DNA from 4 places in the Streptosporangium roseum DSM 43021 genome. Region 4 is predicted to be linked to each of the others. Evidence: predicted binding sites of a transcription regulator. Region 4 holds the regulator's gene; each other region holds the start of a gene.
What was found. Region 4 encodes LexA, which represses DNA repair genes until DNA is damaged. Its sites were predicted from a motif close to TCGAACANNTGTTCGA; they were not measured.
Positions count from the first base shown of each region.

Region 1: a site for LexA is predicted at 2,127-2,142, ahead of ruvC (crossover junction endodeoxyribonuclease RuvC). Genes of this name have one in related genera too.
Region 2: a site for LexA is predicted at 1,598-1,613, ahead of recA (recombinase RecA). Genes of this name have one in related genera too.
Region 3: a site for LexA is predicted at 2,869-2,884, ahead of SROS_RS20985 (DNA polymerase III subunit alpha). Genes of this name have one in related genera too.

Region 1 covers NC_013595.1:6,703,746-6,708,284, forward strand. Annotated here, with positions in the region: gene ruvB (Holliday junction branch migration DNA helicase RuvB) at 1-756, opposite strand, end outside; gene ruvA (Holliday junction branch migration protein RuvA) at 890-1,510, opposite strand; gene ruvC (crossover junction endodeoxyribonuclease RuvC) at 1,507-2,094, opposite strand; gene SROS_RS29500 (GNAT family N-acetyltransferase) at 2,195-3,352, opposite strand; gene SROS_RS29505 (cation:proton antiporter) at 3,399-4,539, opposite strand, start outside.
Region 2 covers NC_013595.1:2,393,258-2,397,796, forward strand. Annotated here, with positions in the region: gene SROS_RS10700 (hypothetical protein) at 1-172, shown strand, start outside; gene SROS_RS10705 (VOC family protein) at 354-842, shown strand; gene SROS_RS10710 (DUF3046 domain-containing protein) at 911-1,105, shown strand; gene SROS_RS10715 (hypothetical protein) at 1,170-1,472, opposite strand; gene recA (recombinase RecA) at 1,720-2,820, shown strand; gene recX (recombination regulator RecX) at 2,834-3,715, shown strand; gene rny (ribonuclease Y) at 4,151-4,539, shown strand, end outside.
Region 3 covers NC_013595.1:4,832,921-4,837,459, forward strand. Annotated here, with positions in the region: gene SROS_RS20985 (DNA polymerase III subunit alpha) at 1-2,825, opposite strand, end outside; gene SROS_RS20990 (ABC transporter permease) at 3,016-4,191, opposite strand; gene SROS_RS20995 (ABC transporter ATP-binding protein) at 4,194-4,539, opposite strand, start outside.
Region 4 covers NC_013595.1:7,864,210-7,868,748, forward strand. Annotated here, with positions in the region: gene SROS_RS34360 (vitamin B12-dependent ribonucleotide reductase) at 1-954, opposite strand, end outside; gene nrdR (transcriptional regulator NrdR) at 1,039-1,500, opposite strand; gene SROS_RS34370 (LysM peptidoglycan-binding domain-containing protein) at 1,773-2,162, opposite strand; gene lexA (transcriptional repressor LexA) at 2,377-3,087, shown strand; gene SROS_RS34380 (hypothetical protein) at 3,670-4,539, shown strand, end outside.

The sequences.
Region 1 (4,539 bases), 1.2 Mb from region 4:
GTTCAGCGCCGCCGAGGCGACGTCCCGGGTGACCACCCCGTCGGCCCGCACCTCGGCGAAGTCGCGGACCCGGCGCAGCAGCCGGTTGGCGATGCGGGGCGTGCCCCGCGACCGGCCGGCGATCTCGTGCGCCGCGTCACCGGGGAGCTGCAGGCCGAGCAGCCGTGAGGAGCGGTGCAGCACCTGCTCCAGCTCGGCCACGTCGTAGAACTCCATGTGCGCGACGAAGCCGAACCGGTCGCGCAGCGGAGCGGGCAGCAGCCCGGCCCGCGTGGTCGCCCCGACCAGGGTGAACGGCGCGACCTCCAGCGGGATCGCGGTCGCCCCGGGCCCCTTGCCCACCACGATGTCGACGCGGAAGTCCTCCATCGCGAGATAGAGCATCTCCTCCGCCGGACGGGCCATCCGGTGGATCTCGTCGATGAAGAGGACCTCTCCCTCCGAGAGGGTCGACAGGATCGCCGCGAGGTCACCCGCCCGCTCCAGCGCGGGCCCGGAGGTGATCCGGAGCGGCACGGAGAGCTCCGTGGCGATGATCATGGAGAGGGTCGTCTTGCCCAGGCCGGGACCACCGCTCATCAGCACATGGTCCGGCGGCCGGTTGCGCCGCAGCGCGCTCTGCAGCACCAGCGACAGCTGCTCGCGCACCCGTGCCTGGCCGATGAACTCCTCCAGCCGCTTGGGCCGCAGCGCCGCCTCGATCAGCCGCTCGTCGCCCTCGGCGTCCGGCGCCACCAGATCCCGATCGAAGCTCACGCCGGTCCACCTTCACTCACGCGGGTCTTCCCCGTCTCACCTGAACCGCCCCTGCCGTCCCGGCCCGCGCGGACGACCGCTGTCCCGCCGAGCCCGCCGTGTCCCTCCGGGATCCGCATCGCAGACCCCGTGCTCACCGCACGCTCAGGGCGCGGAGCGCGGCCTTGAGCAACGTCGCCACCTGCGGGGAGCGGCCCTCCGCCACCTCGATGTCGGCCTGGGGGGTGACGGCCGCGACGGCCTCGTCGGCGTCCCGGGCCGAGTAGCCGAGGCCCACCAGCCCGGAGTGCACCTGGTCCCGCCAGGCGGGCGCGGCCGCACCGCCGTTGAGGGCGGCGTTGACGGCCTGATCGGGCGTGCCGAGCTTGTCCTTGAGGTCGACGATGATCCGCTGGGCCCCCTTGGGCCCCACCCCGGGAACCCTGGTCAGCGCCTTGACGTCGGCGCTCGCCACGGCCATCCGGAGCGCGTTGGGGGTGTGGACGGCCAGCATCGCCAGAGCGACCTTGGGTCCGACCCCGTTGGCCGTCTGCAGCATCTCGAAGACGCCGCGCTCGTCGTCGCTTCCGAAGCCGAACAGCGTCAGCGACTCCTCCCGGACCACCAGCGAGGTGGCCAGCCGGGCCTCCTCGCCCACCCTGAGCGTGGCCAGCGTGCCCGGCGTGCAGTGGACCAGCATGCCCACCCCGCCGACCTCGACCACCGCGCCGTCGGGCGCGATCGCGGCCACCCGTCCCCGTACCGAGGCGATCACTGCGTGGTTCCTCTCGAATATCCGGCCCGGCCCCGCCCCCGGAAGTAGGCGGCGGCGGTCGTCCCCGGCCCGGTCTTGGTCCTGGCCACGGCCTCGGCCAGCCGGTTCTGCGCCCCGCCCCGCCAGACGTGGCAGATCGCGAGCGCCAGCGCGTCGGCGGCGTCGGCGGGCTTGGGCATCGCGTCCAGCCGCAGCAGCCGGGTCACCATCGTCCCCACCTGCTGCTTGTCGGCCGTGCCGCTGCCGGTGATCGCGGCCTTGACCTCGGACGGCGTGTGCATCGCCACCGGCAGCCCCCGGCGGGAGGCGCACAGGATCGCCACGGCGGACGCCTGCGCGGTGCCCATCACGGTCCTGAGGTTGTGCTGGGCGAAGACCCGCTCCACGGCGACCGCGTCGGGCCGGATCTCGTCGAGCCACTGCTCGATGCCCGCTTCGATCGCCACCAGCCTGGCCCCGATCTCGTCGTCGGCCGGAGTCCGGACGACTCCGACCTTGACGAGGCTGAGCGGCGCTCCGGGCCGTCCCTCGACCGCCCCGAGCCCGCACCGGGTCAGCCCCGGATCGACCCCCATCACCCGCAGCTCGGGCAACCGCACCGACACGCCTCCGCTCGCCGAACACCTGTTCGGTGCCCGACTCTACCGCGTGGGAGCGCGCCACGCACGGCTACCTGACCGCCGCTCAGAAGTAGTCGAGCATGTGGGGTCTGGCCTGGAAGGCGGCGTCGAGGGCGTCGTCTCCGTCCGCCGGGCCGGTGAGGAGGCCCGAGCGGCGCAGGGTGGCCGCCGGGACTCCGGCGAACAGGGCGGAGAAGCCGCCAGCGGTGAAGGTGGGGGTGGACTCCGGCAGGGTGCCGGCGGGCTCGGCCGTACCGGATCCGCCGGAGACCGACAGGTGCCACGGACCGGAGTTCGCGGGGCGCTGGGGATCGTCGACCCGGACGACGGCATCAAGGGTGACGCCCGCGGGGAAGCCGCGTCCGGCGACGGCCCGGGCGAGGTCGACGACGCGGAACATCCAGCGGGTCTGGCCGACCTCGTCTCTGGGACGGTCCCCGATCAGCCAGAACACCGGGTCGTCGGGGGCGACGACCGCCCGGACCGACTTGGCGATGGAGGCCGACGAGCCGACCATCGCCCACAGCGCCCGCGCCGTGGCCTCCGAGCCCGCGACGAGGTTGGAGACCTCGATGTCGCCGCCGTGCCAGCGGTAGATCACGAAGCCGTCGTCGGCCAGGTAGAGGAAGTCGTCCTTCTCCTCCAGGTGCAGGCGCCAGGTCCCCTCGTCCCAGCAGACGGGGCCGGAGGCGCGGGTGGCGGCGTGGACGCGGCCGAGGACGGCGACCACCTCGGGGGCGTCGGCGGGGCCCATCCGGCGGATCTCGACCCGCCCGGTGGTCCTGATCGCGCGCAGGGCCTCGGCCGGCAGGGTGGCCCGGTGCATGGCGCCGGCGTGCTCCCAGCCGAGCGACCGGTAGATGTGGGTGGTGGCCGGGTAGAGCGCCGAGACCGGATGGCCCAGCTCCGCGCAGCGGTCGACGGTGGCCCGCATCAGCGTCCGGCCGACGCCGCGTCCACGCTCCTCGGGGGCGACGGTCACCGACGCCACGCCGCCCATGGAGATCGGCCTGCCGTGCCACCACTGGGTGAAGTCGTTGACCCGGCTGGTCGCGACCAGCCGGGAGCCGTCGACGATCCCGAGATATCTTCCCTTTTCGAGCGCCGGGGTGACCAGCTTGCGCCAGGTCTCCAGAGCCCCTCCCGAGATGGGCCCGAAGGCGCGCTTGCGGTTGTCCAGCACCGCGTCGAGGTCGTCGATGGTCAGATCACGTAGCTCCACAAGCCCCCAACCTAGGCAGGGCGGGTCCGGAAAGGCGAATCGGCCCCTACAGGTGGCGGGCGGCGGGCTCGGTCTCCGCGTCCCCCGCCCTGTCACGCAGGCGGTCCAGCCGCGTCATGATCGGCGTCGCGGTGACCCCGTGCAGGACCAGGGAGGCCAGCACGGTGAAGGCGACCACCGCCCAGAGCTCCTCGGCGGGCACGCCGAAGTCGGCGTGCCCGAGGGCGTAGGCGAGGTAGAACAGCGAGCCGATGCCGCGGATGCCGAAGACCGCCGTCACGCCGCGCTCGCGCGGCCCCGCCCGCCCGCCGAGCTGGGCGACCCAGCCGGTCAGCGGCCGGATCACCAGCAGCAGGAGCAGGCTGACGGCCGCGCCCCGCCAGGTGAGCGCGGCCAGGCCGCCGACCGCCACGAACCCGCCGAGCAGCAGGATCAGCCAGGCGGTGAACAGCCGCTCGATCTGCTCGATGAAGCCGTGCAGCACACCGTTGTAGCCGTGGCTGCGCTCGGCGGCCCTGATGGTGCACGCGGTCACGAACACCGCGATGAAGCCGTATCCGTGCACCAGCTCGGTGAGGCCGTACGCCAGGAACGTCGCGGCCAGCGCGACGAAGCCGTCCCTGTGCTCGGCGAGCCGCAGGTCGGACACCTGGGCGCGGAAGAACAGCCGGCCCAGCAGCTTTCCGGCCAGCAGGCCGCAGAGCAGTCCCGCCCCGCACCTGTAGAGCAGGTCCACCAGGACCCACTCCCCGGCCCAGCCGAAGCCGCCGGCGGCCGCCATCGCGATGGCGGCGAACACCAGGGGGAAGGCCAGGCCGTCGTTGAGCCCCGCCTCGGAGGTGAGGGTGAACCTGACCTCGTCGTCCGCCTTCTCGGAGTCGACGGGCTCGCCGACCTGCACGTCGGAGGCGAGCACCGGGTCGGTCGGGGCGAGCACTGCGCCCAGCAGCAGTGCCGCGGCCGGGGGCCAGCCCAGCAGGAGGCAGGCGGCGCCGGCCACTCCTACGACGGTCAGCGGGAGCGTCCATCCCAGCAGACGCCAGGTGGAGGCCCAGCCGCGCAGCCCGAAGGGCCGGTTGATCGCGAGCCCGGCGCCCATGAGCGAGATCAGCACGCAGATCTCGGTGGCGTGCTCGACGAGGGCCCGGTGGGCCACGGGGTCGGGCCTGGGCAGGTCCAGTGGCAGG
Region 2 (4,539 bases), 4.9 Mb from region 4:
CGCGCCCTCCGGCTGCGCGGCCCTGCTCTGCCGTGCCCCCGCCTGGCCCGCGCCGTACGTACCCGGGATGCCTCTCGCCTCGACGTTCCGCGCCGTATGCACCCGGGATGCCTCTCGCCTCGACGTTCCGCGCTCCGAGGGCGACGAGTGGAACCCCGCCGACTACGCCTGACACCGACCGGCGGGGAGGACGGGACCGTCGCCAGGTACGCGTTCCCGCACTCCGGCACGTCCATGGAGATGGTGGCGGAGACCCTCGCCACCATGGCGTGACGGCTGGGGAAGGTTCATCGCGTCCTGTCGGGGAGATAGAGATCAGACGAACACCCGACGCATTGAGCGGTGAGCCAGCGATGAGCATCGACCATCCGGCAGTGGAGACGGTACGCGAGCGGATCAGGGCGGAGCACCTGCGGGAGCACCGCCCGCCGAGCAGCGCGAGGGGCCTGCACCACTTCGCGCTGATCTCCTCGGACGTGGAGACGACGATCGCCTTCTACCAGGACCTGCTGGAGTTCCCTCTGACGGAGATCTTCGAGAACCGCGACCACCGGGGATCGAACCACTTCTTCTTCGACGTCGGGAACGGCAACCTGCTGGCCTTCTTCGACTTCCCCGGCCTGGACCTCGGTCCCTACAAGGAGGTCCTCGGCGGGCTCCACCACATCGCCGTCTCCGTGGACCCGTCGACCTGGGAGCGGCTGCGGGGCAAGCTGGAGGCCGCGGGCGTGCCGCACCGGATCGAGAGCGGCGCGTCGATCTACTTCAGGGATCCCGACGGAGCCCGCCTGGAACTGCTCGCCGACCCGCTGGGCGAGATGTACGGCTCCCGCGTCCTCTGAGATCCGGCCGGGACCGGCGGGAGGCATCTCCGGTCATGAGCACGACGGGGAGGGGCCACACTTGGAGCATGCGCCTCTCGGAGTTCTGGAACCGGATGAAACTGCACTTCGGTGACCCGTACGCGGAGTCGTGGGCCCGCGACTACGTCATCGCCGATCTCGGTGGCCGGACGGTGAACCAGGCGCTGGCCGACGGCATCGCCGCCAAGGAGGTCTGGCGGGCCGTGTGCGGGGTGTCCGACGTCTCCGCCCGGCTGCGCTGAAGGGCGCGGACCAGGGCACCTGGGCCGGGGAGCGCGGGACCTGCGGGCGTCCGGAAGGCCCGGCTCAGGGGGTGCCGTTCAGCAGTTTCCTGATCAGGTCGGCCACATGGCCGGGGTCCTCGGTGCTCTCCTGGCCGTCCGGGGACCACAGGAAGAGCCAGCCGTCCCCGGCCGGGCTGGCGAAGACGATCGTCTGCCGCCTCGTCTCCGGATGCCACACCCAGAGCACGGGGGCTCCGGCTCCGAGCATGCGGCCCGCCAGCCCCCGGCCGGGCAGCTCGGCGAGCAGGGACTCAAGGTGGGCCAGGCGTCGCCGGGCGAACGCGGTGGTCACGTCGGTCACCTCGCGGTCGTTTGCCTTCAGCATCGCCGCAGCTCAGCCTGGTGACAACAGGTCTGGGGGAACGATCGGAAATGTCGCTCCCAGGATGGGGTCCGCCGCCTCCCGCGGCCCGCGCCACCCCGGGACCGTGTGATGCCGTTGAGCCACGATCGAACAATCGTTCGGCTATATTGGACACGCCGCCACTCGTGGCGTGCTCTCCAGAAAATGTCGGTGGCACCCCGTAGCTTTCTGGCAACCGATTCAACCCGCGACCCTTCAGGGGGCTCCCATGGCGGCTAACGACCGCGAGAAGGCGCTCGAGACCGCGCTCGCTCAGATCGAGCGTCAGTTCGGCAAGGGCTCTGTCATGCGCCTCGGCGACGAGACCCGCGCGCCCATCGAAGTCATCCCGACCAGTTCCATCGCGCTCGACGTCGCGCTCGGCATCGGCGGGTTCCCCCGTGGCCGCATCGTCGAGGTCTACGGTCCGGAGTCCTCCGGTAAGACCACCGTCGCGCTGCACGCGGTGGCCAACGCCCAGCGGGGCGGCGGCATCGCGGCGTTCATCGACGCCGAGCACGCCCTCGACCCGGAATACGCCAAGAAGCTGGGCGTCGACACCGACGCGCTGCTCGTCTCCCAGCCCGACACCGGCGAGCAGGCGCTGGAGATCGCCGACATGCTGATCCGGTCGGGCGCCGTCGACCTGCTGGTCATCGACTCGGTCGCGGCCCTGGTGCCCAAGGCCGAGATCGAGGGTGAGATGGGCGACAGCCACGTCGGCCTCCAGGCCCGCCTGATGTCCCAGGCACTGCGCAAGGTCGCCGGCGCGCTCAACAACACCGGCACCACCGCGATCTTCATCAACCAGCTCCGCGAGAAGATCGGCGTCATGTTCGGCTCGCCCGAGACCACGACCGGTGGAAAGGCGCTGAAGTTCTACGCCTCGGTCCGTCTCGACATCCGCCGCATCGAGACGCTGAAGGACGGCACCGAGGCGGTCGGCAACCGCACCCGCGTGAAGGTCGTCAAGAACAAGATGGCCCCGCCCTTCCGCGTGGCCGACTTCGACATCCTCTACGGGATCGGCATCTCCCGTGAGGGCGGCCTGATCGACATGGGTGTCGAGCACGGCTTCGTCCGCAAGTCCGGCGCCTGGTACACCTACGAGGGCGACCAGCTGGGGCAGGGCAAGGAGAACGCCCGCAACTTCCTGAAGAACCACCCCGACATGGCCAACGAGATCGAGAAGAAGATCAAGGAGAAGCTCGGCATCGGCCCCCGCCTCGACACTCCGGCCACGCCGCCGCCCGCGGCTCCCGCCGCCCCGGTTCCCGCCACCTCCGGTCGCGGCTCCAAGGCGGCCACTCCCAAGCCGGGCGACGTCTGAACCGGATTGATCGATGACGACGGGACCTGACTCCGGTCCGGCCGACGCGGCCGGGCCGCGGGACTGGGGCGCCTGGCCGGATGTCCCGGAGGCCGGATCCTCCGGGACGGGCAGAAGAGGAGGCCGTTCACGGCGCTCGCGCCGGGATCGGCCGGGGGCGTGGGAGACGTCCGGGCCGGGCGGGGAGGCCGACTCGCCCTCGGGCGACGAGCCCGCTCCGGAAGACGGTCCCATGGGCGGGGCGGGCGACCGCTCCGGCGGGGAGTCCCGGGGCCGGGGCGCTCGTGGGTCCCGGCGCGGCGGGAAGCGGTCGCGCGGCGACTCCCAGGGGATCCTGCCCGATGGGCCGGTCGACGGATCCCCGGCGAGCCGGGGGCCCGCGGCGGATCCGCAGGCCGTGGCCCGGGCGATCTGCCTGCGGCTGCTGACCATGGCTCCGCGCACCAGGGCCCAGCTCGCCGAGGCGCTGCGCAAGCGTGAGGTGCCCGAAGCGGCGGCCGAAGCCGTGCTTGAGAGGTTCTCCGAGGTCGGGCTCATCGATGACGAGGCGTTCGCCGCGGCGTGGGTGAGCTCACGTCACGCCGGGCGGGGCCTCGCCCGCAGGGCCCTCGCCTCGGAGCTACGCCACCGCGGGGTGGACGAGGACACCGTCAAGGAGGCGGTGGAGCAGCTCGACCCCGAGCAGGAGGTGGAGACGGCCCGCAGGCTCGTGGCGCGCAAGCTCTCGTCGACCCGCGGTCTGGAGCCGGCCGTCAGGACCCGGAGGCTGGCCGGCATGCTCGCCCGGAAGGGATACGGTCCGGGTCTGGCCTTCCGTGTGGTCCGTGAGGCGCTTGAGGGTGAAGAGGTGGAAAGTCCCGCGTTTTCCACGGAGTTGGATTACCCGCACGACTAGCGAAAACACGTGGAGATGTTTTACGCCGAAGGGGTCGGATGAGTGGCGCATTGACCCAAAAGACCGGCGTCGTCACCCGCGGTAATGTCAAGGTCCCGGCGCCTTCACCCCGCTTCTGCCGAGACGGTGAGGAAGAAACACCGGCCTCTCATGTTTGAACGGTCCCCAGGCTGGCTTTGCTTGCCCGTTACCTCTTTGACGCTTAACCTCGACGGCAGTGAGGAGTTACTCCGCGCAGTGCGGATTGTCATAACGGCGAATTACGGATGTGCAAGCTTGGTGGATGCGGGCAGACGACGTGTCGGCGGGAGCGGCCGGCGCAGCGTCGGTCCTGTGTTGATGTCTGCCCTGATGCCGCCAGCGTTTGGGTTTTCCGTGCCGTGCGTGTGACCCTCGCGTGCTTGATATTTGCGACGCGAGGAGGGCTGGGCGCGCATGGATCCGGTTGTGGTCGTCATATTGGCGGGGGCGGTTGCGGTTCTTGCCGTGGTGACGATAGCCGCGCTGATCGTGTTGCTGCGTCGCACTGGTGGAGCCGGCGGAAGGATGACCGGTCCCTCCCCCGAGCAGGAGGCCGAGATCCAGGCCGCGCTGGAGGAGGCCAGGCTTGAGGCCGCCGAGATCCGCACCAGGGCCCAGCATGACGCCGAAGAGGTCCTGCGCAGGTCCGAGGCGGCCGTCGATGCCGCCGCCGAGCTGCGCAAGGAGGCAGAGGCGGAGAGCCGGGGGCTGAAGTACGAGCTGAAGGAGCTCCGTTCCGACCTTGAGCGCCGGGAGAACCGGCTGGCCGAGCGGGAGCAGCGCCTCGACGAGGAGGCCAGGCG
Region 3 (4,539 bases), 3.0 Mb from region 4:
GTCCACCGGTGGAGCTCGCCGACCTGTATCAGCAGGTCACGGCGGGTGAGTCCGCTGCCGGCCCGGCGACCGCGGCCGTGGGACAGGCCGTGCAGGGCATCGAGCGCGCCGGCCAGCACGAGGCGTTCGGCGATCGGCAGGCTGGGGCGGGCGCGCTGCCAGCAGTCGGCCAGTGAGGTGTACGGCCGGCCGGCGACGATGCGGGCGACTTCGGCGCCGGTGATGCCTTTGACGTCGGCCAGCGCGAGCCGTACCCCGAAGCGGCCGCAGGCGGTGTCTCCGGCCCGGGGGAGGGGTTCGATCCGGTACGGGCCGGCGCTGTGGTTGACATCCAGCGGCAAGATCGTGACGCCGTGGCGGCGGGCGTCGGCCAGCAGCAGCCGCTTGGGATACATGCCTGGATCATGGGTGAGCACGGCGGCGTAGAAGGCGGCAGGATGGTGGGCTTTCAGCCACGCCGACTGCAGGGTGGGCAGGGCGAAGGCGGCCGCGTGGGCTTTGGCGAAACCGAAGGAGCCGAAGCCGGCCAGGGTCCGCCAGACGCGCTCGACGACGCCGGGGTCGTAGCCGCGATCGGTGGCCACGGCGGTGAACCAGGTACGCGCCCGCTCCGCCTCGCCGCCGTCGGCCAAGGCCCGGCGCACCTCGTCGGCCTGACCCGGGTCGCAGCCGGTCATGATGGCCAGGATCCGGATCACCTGCTCGTGGAAGACGACCACGCCGCAGGTCTCGGCCAGCACCGGCGCCAGGTCCGCATGCGGAAGGTCCACCGGGGCGCGGCCGTGCCGGGCGGCGAGAAACGGAGTGATCATGTCGGCCGCGACCGGGCCCGGACGGAACAGCGAGATGTCGATGATGAGATCGGCGAAGCTCTCCGGCCGCAGGCGGCTGAGCAGGTCGCGCTGGCCGGGGGACTCGATCTGGAAGCAGCCGACCGTCTCAGCCGAGCGGATCAGCGCGAAGGCCGCGGGATCGTCCAGCGGTACCTGGGCCGGGTCGTCGATGGCGACGCTGTGGCCTTCCACCCGGGCGATCTCGGCCACCGCGTGGGCGATCGCCGACTGCATCCGCACCCCCAGCACGTCGAGTTTGAGCAGTCCGAGCGCTTCGACGTCGTCCTTGTCGAACTGGCTCATCGACAGGCCGCCCTCCGCCCCGGCCGGCACGGACTGCACGGGGCTGCGATCCAGCAGGGTGGCATCCGACACGATGATCGCGCACGGATGCATCGCCGTACGGCGGGGCAGCCCGTCCAGGGCCTCCACCAGGTCCCACAGCAGCCGCAGCCGGTCAGGACGGATGCCGCGCGCGGCCAGCTGCGGCAGCTCGGCCATCGCCCGGCGCGCGTCCCGCGCCCGGATGTGCGGAAAAGCCGTGGCCAGGGCGTCGATCTCACCGGCGTCCACGCCGAGCGCGGCGCCGGCGTCGCGGATGGCGCTGCGCACCCGGTAGGTCGCGGCCGCCGACACCGCGGCGACCCGCTCGGGCCCGTAGCGGCCGAGGATCGCCCGATACACCTCCGGGCGGCGTGCCGACTCCACGTCCAGGTCGACGTCGGGCAGGCTGCGACGCCGCGTCGACAGGAACCGCTCCATCAGCAGGCCGTGCCGCAACGGATCGACCCCCGAGATGCCCAGGGCGTAGACGGCCAGGCTGCCCGCGGCCGAGCCGCGGGCGGCCACCCGTACCCCCATCGCACGGATCATGTCGGTGATCTCGGCGACCGTCAGGAAGTAGGGGGCATATCCCAGCCGCGCGATCACGGCCAGCTCCTCCTGCAGCCGCTGCAGCGCCACCCGGTCCGCGCCCATGCCGCGGGCGTTCAGGCCTGCCTCGCAGCGGGCGCGCATCACCCCGTCGGCGGCCCCGGCGGGATCCGCGCCGAGCAGGTACGGTTCGGGAAAGTGCACCCGCCGGTCGCCGATCCCCAGGTCGGCGACCGGATCCAGCGTGCACGCCCGGGCGGTGGCCAGCGTGCACGCCAGCAGGCGCCCGGCGGCTGCCGCAGGCAGACCGGCGACCGCGGCGACCTGCTCGGCCACCCGCGTCATCTCGGCGGGGGATTTGAGGTAGGCCTCGGCGTTGGCATGGCGGGCCCGGCCGATCGGCAGCCGGTGACGGCAGGCCGCCAGCACGTCACCCACCCGCGCCCCGGACCGTTCGGCGTAGCGCACCGCGTTGGTCAGCACCGGCACGAGCCGCTGCCGGGCGGCGAAGGCCAGCATCCGCCCGGCCAGGACAAGCGAACCCGGCCCCGGGCCAGGGGACAGGTGACAGACGATCTCCAGCCGGACCGCGTCCCGACCGATGCCTTCCTGCCAGGCGCGCAGCCGCTTGAGCGCCGTCCCGGCGTCCCGGTCGACGATCGCGCCGCCGACGTCGGAGTCCGGGCCCAGCAGCACCACCAGACCGCCCCGGCCGGCGTGGGCGGCCAGCGCCTGCCGGCTCAGGACCGGCTCGTCGCGGTCGGCGGCGTGCGCCGCCGAGATCATCCGGCACAGCGCGCTCCACCCCGAGGCGTCCCGCGCCAGGAACGTCACCCGGCACCGGCCGACGTCTTCGCCCCGGAGCCTGTCGCGATGCGGCGCGGCCGCTGAGCGGGCGCCCTCGACGGCCAGGTCGGCGCCGAACACCGGCCGCACTCCCGCCGTACGGCACGCGGTGGCGAAGCGGACCGCGCCGGCCAGGCTGTCACGGTCGGTCAACGCCAGCGCGGACATGCCCAGCCCGCCGGCACGGGCGACCAGCGCCTGCGGCCGCGAGGCCCCATGCAGCAGGGAGAACCCGCTGGCGACGCGCAGATGGACGAACTCGCTCCCCGGCACCGGCGCTCCCCTTCCAGCGGCGGGCCGGGGAGGACATCCCGCATCGAATACGTGTTCGATCAGTATGCGCGGCCGGTCGCCGGAACGAGCTGTTCGACGCGCCGGCGGCCACGATCTGCCACGGCGCGTGCCGCGCCGGCCGCCGGGGGAGGTCCGCCGCGTCCAGGAAGCCGGACCGAATGCACCCCTCCTACCGAAGCGCGTTGACCGGTTCCATGCGGGCGGCACGCAGGGCCGGGTACAGGCCCGCGAGCAGCCCGACGGCGGCGCCGGCGGCAGGTGCCATGACGGCCAGCCGTACATCCAGGACCGGAGTCCACTGCTTGGCGGCGCAGACCGCGACGATCACGACGATCCCGGCGGAGGCACCGATGATGCCGCCGGTCAGCCCGGTGAGGGTGGACTCCAGCAGGAACTGCGCGGCGACGTGGCGGCGGGCGGCGCCCAGGGCGCGGCGCAGGCCGATCTCGGCGACGCGCTCCATCACGGTCACCAGGGTGACGTTGGCGATGCCGACCGCGCCGACGACCAGGGAGACCAGCCCGAGGATCAGGAAGAGGGCGTTGACGTCGCCTTCCACCGCGTCGCGTGCTCTGGTGGGGCTGGGCGGCGATATGACCTGGAGGAGGGCCTCGTTGCCGGGGCTGAGCGCGGCAGGCGCCTGCTCGGCGATCAGTTCCGCGGCGCCGAGGCCGGTGTTGACCAGGACCCTGGTCACGGTGCTCAGGCCGTAGCGCCTGCCGACGGCCGGTGGCAGCAGGACCGCGCTCGCGAGGCTCTTCTCGCGTTTCAGGTCGCCGAGCACGCCGATGACGGTGTACGCCTGGGTGCCGATGAAGATGGCCGGGGCCCGTTCCAACCGGGTGACGCCCAGCATCTTGGCCGCGTGCAGGCCCAGCACGACGACCTTGTCCCCCCGGGAGATGTGCCCGGCGTCGAAGTAGCGGCCCTCGACCATTCTGCCTTTGACCGCGGCGGGCAGGCCGGGGCTGCTGGCGACGACCGTGAGCGTCTGGTCGGTGACCCGGGTGGGGTCCACGATGTCGTTGGAGCGGACGCTGAGGTTGGCACTCCGTTCCGACTCGGCGAGGGCGGCGGCGGAGATCACCCCGCGCAGCCGGGTCACCCGGCTGACGGCGGCCCAATCGACCAGGGGGAACGGGTTCTCCGGGACCTCGACCGTGACGGAGGTGGCGGTCAGCTCGTCGAAGCGGCCGACGATCTGGTTGCCCGCCGTCGCGGCGACGCCCAGAGTGACCACGAGCGTGGTGATGCCCAGTACGGTGCCCAGCGTGGTCAGCGCCGAGCGCACCGGGCGGGCCAGCAGGCCCGCCATGGCCTCGTTCAGCAGGTCGCGCGGGTGCACATCTATCCCTCCGTGAGGATGCCGTCGGTGATGCGCACCCGGCGCCCGGCCCGGTCGCTCACCTCGTTCTCATGGGTGATGACCACGATGGTCATGCCCTGGGCGCGCAGCTCGTCGAACAGGTCGAGCACGGCGCCGGTGTTCCTGCTGTCGAGGTTGCCGGTGGGTTCGTCGCACAGCAGCAGCGACGGCTCGCCCATCAGGGCGCGGGCGATGGCGGCGCGCTGCCGCTCGCCGCCGGACATCCTGCCGGGCGGGAAGTCCACCCGGTGCGACAGCCGTACCCGCTCCAGGGCCCGCATCGCGCGCTCCCGCCGCCCTGTGCGCGGCCCCGCGCCGTAGACCTCG
Region 4 (4,539 bases):
GACCTTCTCGATGACCTCGCCGGTGAGGCGGGCGCGCAGGCCGAACTCCTCGCCCTTCTCCACCGCGCGCATGAACTCGTCGGAGACGCGCACGGAGTTGTTGGCGTTCTGGTACTGGACGGAGACGATGTCCTTGCCGCCGAGGTCCATGTCGAACCCGGCGTCGCGCAGCGCGCGGACCTTGTCCTCCTCGCGCGCCTTGGTCTCGATGAACTCCTCGATGTCGGGGTGGTCCACGTCCAGGACGACCATCTTGGCCGCACGGCGGGTCGCGCCGCCGGACTTGATGGTGCCCGCGGAGGCGTCCGCGCCGCGCATGAAGGAGACCGGGCCGCTGGCCGTGCCGCCGCTGGAGAGCAGCTCCTTGGAGGAGCGGATCCTGGAGAGGTTCACGCCGGAGCCCGAACCGCCCTTGAAGATCACACCCTCTTCCTTGTACCAGTCGAGGATGGACTCCATCTGGTCGTCGACGGCCAGGATGAAACAGGCGCTGACCTGCTGCGGCGAGGCGGTGCCCACGTTGAACCAGACGGGCGAGTTGAAGCTGAAGACCTGGTTGACCAGAGCGTGCTTGAGCTCGTGGTCGAAGATCTCGGCGTCCTCCTCGCCGGCGAAGTAGCCGTGCTCGACCGCGGTCCTGGTGTAGACGCCCACCACCCGGTCGATGAGCTGCTTCAGGCTCCACTCGCGCTGCGGGGTGCCGACCGCGCCGCGGAAGTATTTGGTGGTCACGATGTTGGCCGCGTTGACCGACCAGGAAACGGGGAACTCGACGTCCCGCTGCTCGAAGTTGATCGAGCCGTCCCGCCAGTTGGTCATCACGACGTCACGGCGCTCCCAGCGCACCTCGTCATAGGGATGCACTCCCGGCGTGGTGAAGATGCGCTTCATCTTCAAGCCCTTGCGCAACCGCTTGCCCCCACGCGCGGCCGCGCCACCGATCGTCTCCGTCATGACTTCCCCTTCCGGGGCTCCCCAGAGCCCTCGAGTCGGACCACATCAACGCGCCGCTCTGTCCCCCGGCGCCCGGGGTATGGATCAGTCCTGCTGGACGGAGCGTTCCGCCCGCAGCTGCTTTATCTCTGTTTCGAAATCGGCCAGGGTCTCGAAGCTCCGGTAGACCGAGGCGAACCGCAGGTAGGCCACCTCGTCCAGCTCGCGGAGCGGCCCCAGGATCGCCAGCCCGACCTCATGGGCGGCGATCTCCGCCGCTCCCGTGGCCCGGATGCTCTCCTCCACCCGCTGACCCAGCTGGGCCAGCGAGTCCTCGCTGACGGGGCGCCCCTGGCACGCCCGCCGGACGCCGGCGATCACCTTGTCCCTGAAGAACGGCTCGGTCACCCCGCTGCGCTTGCTCACCATGAGAAGCACCGTCTCCTGCGTGGTGAACCTGCGCCCGCACTCCGGGCACGTGCGCCTGCGGCGGATGGCTCCGCCGTCCTCGGTGGACCGGCTGTCGATGACCCGCGTATCAGGATGACGACAGAACGGACAGTGCACGCGTGTCGCCCCCTTGAGCCGGCAAGTGGCCCACCTTCTCGTGCATTCCACGGCGTCCACGCCAGACGCTTGCGCACGCCCCTCGAATGGTCGAGATGCGGTAATGGAAACACAATCTATGGTGAAGACCACCGATGAAGCCACTAGATGTTGTGGTCCAACGGTAGGAGGGTCGGCTCATGAACGCAAGTTGAAAGGACCCCGTCAGACGAAGTCGCTGATCAGCGCGTCACATTCGAACGAGTCGGGCGTGTCGCCCCTCCGGCACCCCCTCAGGGGGCGGAACCGTCCGGCAGGTAGAGCCGGGTCCCGGGCCGGATCACGGAGTCGGACAGGCCGTTGAGATCCATGATCCGGCGGATCGTCGGAGCCGGATCCCCGCCTTCCGTCACGGCGTCCGCGATCTCCCACAGCGTGTCACCCCCGCGCACCACGACCCACGACAGCTCCTCACGCCCCCCGTGCTCGAGCGCCGAGGCGGCGTCGATGCGCGCGCCGACCCAGAGCGCCCCCAGGGTGACCAGCGTGAGCGCCGCCACCACCACGATCCGGCCCCGCCTGGTGAGCCGGAGCGGCGGATCAGGATATCGGACGCCCCCCGCGGCCCCGGGGCGCCGGGCGGGCGGGCGCCCGGCCCTCCCTGTCGTCACGGTCGTCTTCATGATGGCCCCCCAGCACCCTCGACCTGGCCGAACACACGTCGAAGAAAGATCGGCGAATCGAACACGATGTCGATCGAACTCCCGTACGATGTTGTACACCACGTCACCGCTGATTTCGAGAATGACTCGAACAATTGTTTGAATACGATCTTCAACGGCGGTACGGTCGCTGTGTGCGACGCGAGAGATACAGACCGGGAGGCGAGGAGATCGTATGAGCGAACATGACGAGAACGTTTCGGCCGTCAGCGACCTGGCGGTGCGCAGGCGTGACTCCCTTGGCCTCACCCCCAGGCAGCGGAAGATCCTTGAGGTGATCCGCGACTCGGTGCAGCAGCGCGGCTATCCGCCCTCCATGCGAGAGATCGGCGAGGCGGTGCAGCTCACCAGCACCTCCAGCGTGTCGCACCAGCTGACGGCGTTGCAGCGCAAGGGCTATCTGCGCCGTGATCCGCACCGTCCCCGCGCGCTGGAGGTCCGCCTTCCCGGCGAGCCGGCACTGTGGGTGGATCCCGAGTCCCGTGACGACGAGACCCCGATCAGCCGCCCGACCGCGGCCTACGTGCCGCTCGTCGGCCGGATCGCCGCCGGCGGCCCCATCCTCGCCGAGGAGAGCATCGAGGACGTCTTCGCCCTCCCCAAGCAGCTCGTCGGCGAGGGGACGCTCTTCCTGCTCCAGGTGACCGGCGACTCGATGATCGAGGCCGCCATCGCCAACGGCGACTGGGTGGTCGTCCGGCAGCAGCCCGTGGCGGACAACGGCGACGTGGTCGCCGCGATGATCGACGGCGAGGCCACGGTCAAGACCTTCAAGCGCAAGGACGGCCACGTCTGGCTCGTCCCGCACAACCCGAACTACGACCCGATCCCCGGCGACGAGGCCACCGTCCTGGGCAAGGTCGTGGCGGTTCTGCGCAAGCTCTGAGACAACGCACCGGAGGAGCGGGGTCCCACGATCGGGACCCCGCTCCTCGTCAGGCGCCTCAGTGGCGACCGCCCGCCGCAGCAGGCCCCGCGCCGGCCGCCGACGTGCCCGACGCGGAGTTCGGCCGTCCCGGTGCCGCACCCGAAATCGGGGCGGATGGCGGTGGTGTCCTGTAGCCGGATCGGCGGCGGTCCCTGGTGGGGGTCCGCGGTGGCGCCCCAGCCGAGCAGCTTGACCGGCGAGTGGGTCAGCCCGGTCGGGCCGGGCGAGCGCCGGAGCCGAGGGCAGGCCGATCCGGATGAGTACGGCGCCCCCGGTAACCGCCTTGAATAGAGCCTTGAACAGAAGGGCACGCGTTTTTCTCCCTTATCGGAGGTGCGGAGATGCGCTGATTCTGTTTTCGGATGGAAATAAGCCACAAGTGATGAAATTTCGGTAGTTGCTATGGTCGGCGACCTGTTCTTGGGTCACGAGACGTTCTACGCTCGCTCCCCACAGAGCGCGGCGGGCCCGCGCCGTCCTCTCAGGGATGGAAGCGCGGGAAACCCCCGGCCGCCCGCCTCGACACCGAGGAGCGTCCCCATGCCTCGCCGTCCCCCCGAGCCGGCAGCCGACCGGGGCACCCTGCTCCGCTCCGGCCCGTTCCACCAGGCCCTGCGTGTCTGCATCCGGGAGAGCGGCCTGTCCCTCGACCGCATCCGGTCCCGCCTGGCCCAGCGCGGGCTGGCGGTCGCGCTGTCCACCCTGAGCGACTGGCAGCGGGGGCACCGGCGTCCCGGCGGCGAGCAGTCCCCGCTGGTCGTCACGGCCCTGGAGGAGATCCTCCGGCTTCCCGGCGGCTCCCTCACCCGCCTTCTCGACCACGGGCCGGGGCTGGATGAGCGCTCCGGAGCCCTCGGCGAGCTGCTGGACGCGCTGCCGGGCTCCCGCGACCAGGACGCCGCCATCATCACCCAGCAGCAGAAAGTGCTGATCGACGCGGCCCGGCGGTGCGAGTCGGTGTGGACCCGCACGCTGATCAGGGCCCGGCGCGACGGCATGGACCGGTATGCGATCAGGTCGTTCGTCGACCCCGGCACCGATCTCGACGGCCGCGAGATCCACGCCCTGGAGAACTGCAGGGTCGGCACCATCCTGCGGCACCACGCGCGGGGGGTGATGGTCGCCGAGCTGCTCTTCGACCACGCGCTCCGGGCCGGCGACACCTGGGTCTTCGAGTGGGAGAGCTTCGACAGACCGGCACAGCCGTGCGTCGACCACGGCCACGGCTTCCGGCAGCCGGTCGGGCACTTCCTCGTCCAGGTGCGGTTCGACCCCGCGGCCCTCCCGGCCGAATGCCATTCCTACGTCAGGTCCGGACCGGACGCGAAGCCTTGCCGGACCGGCGTCCTGGTGCCCAACGCCCACCACACCGTCCACGTGGCCGCCTCCGACGTGGTCTCCGGCGTGCTG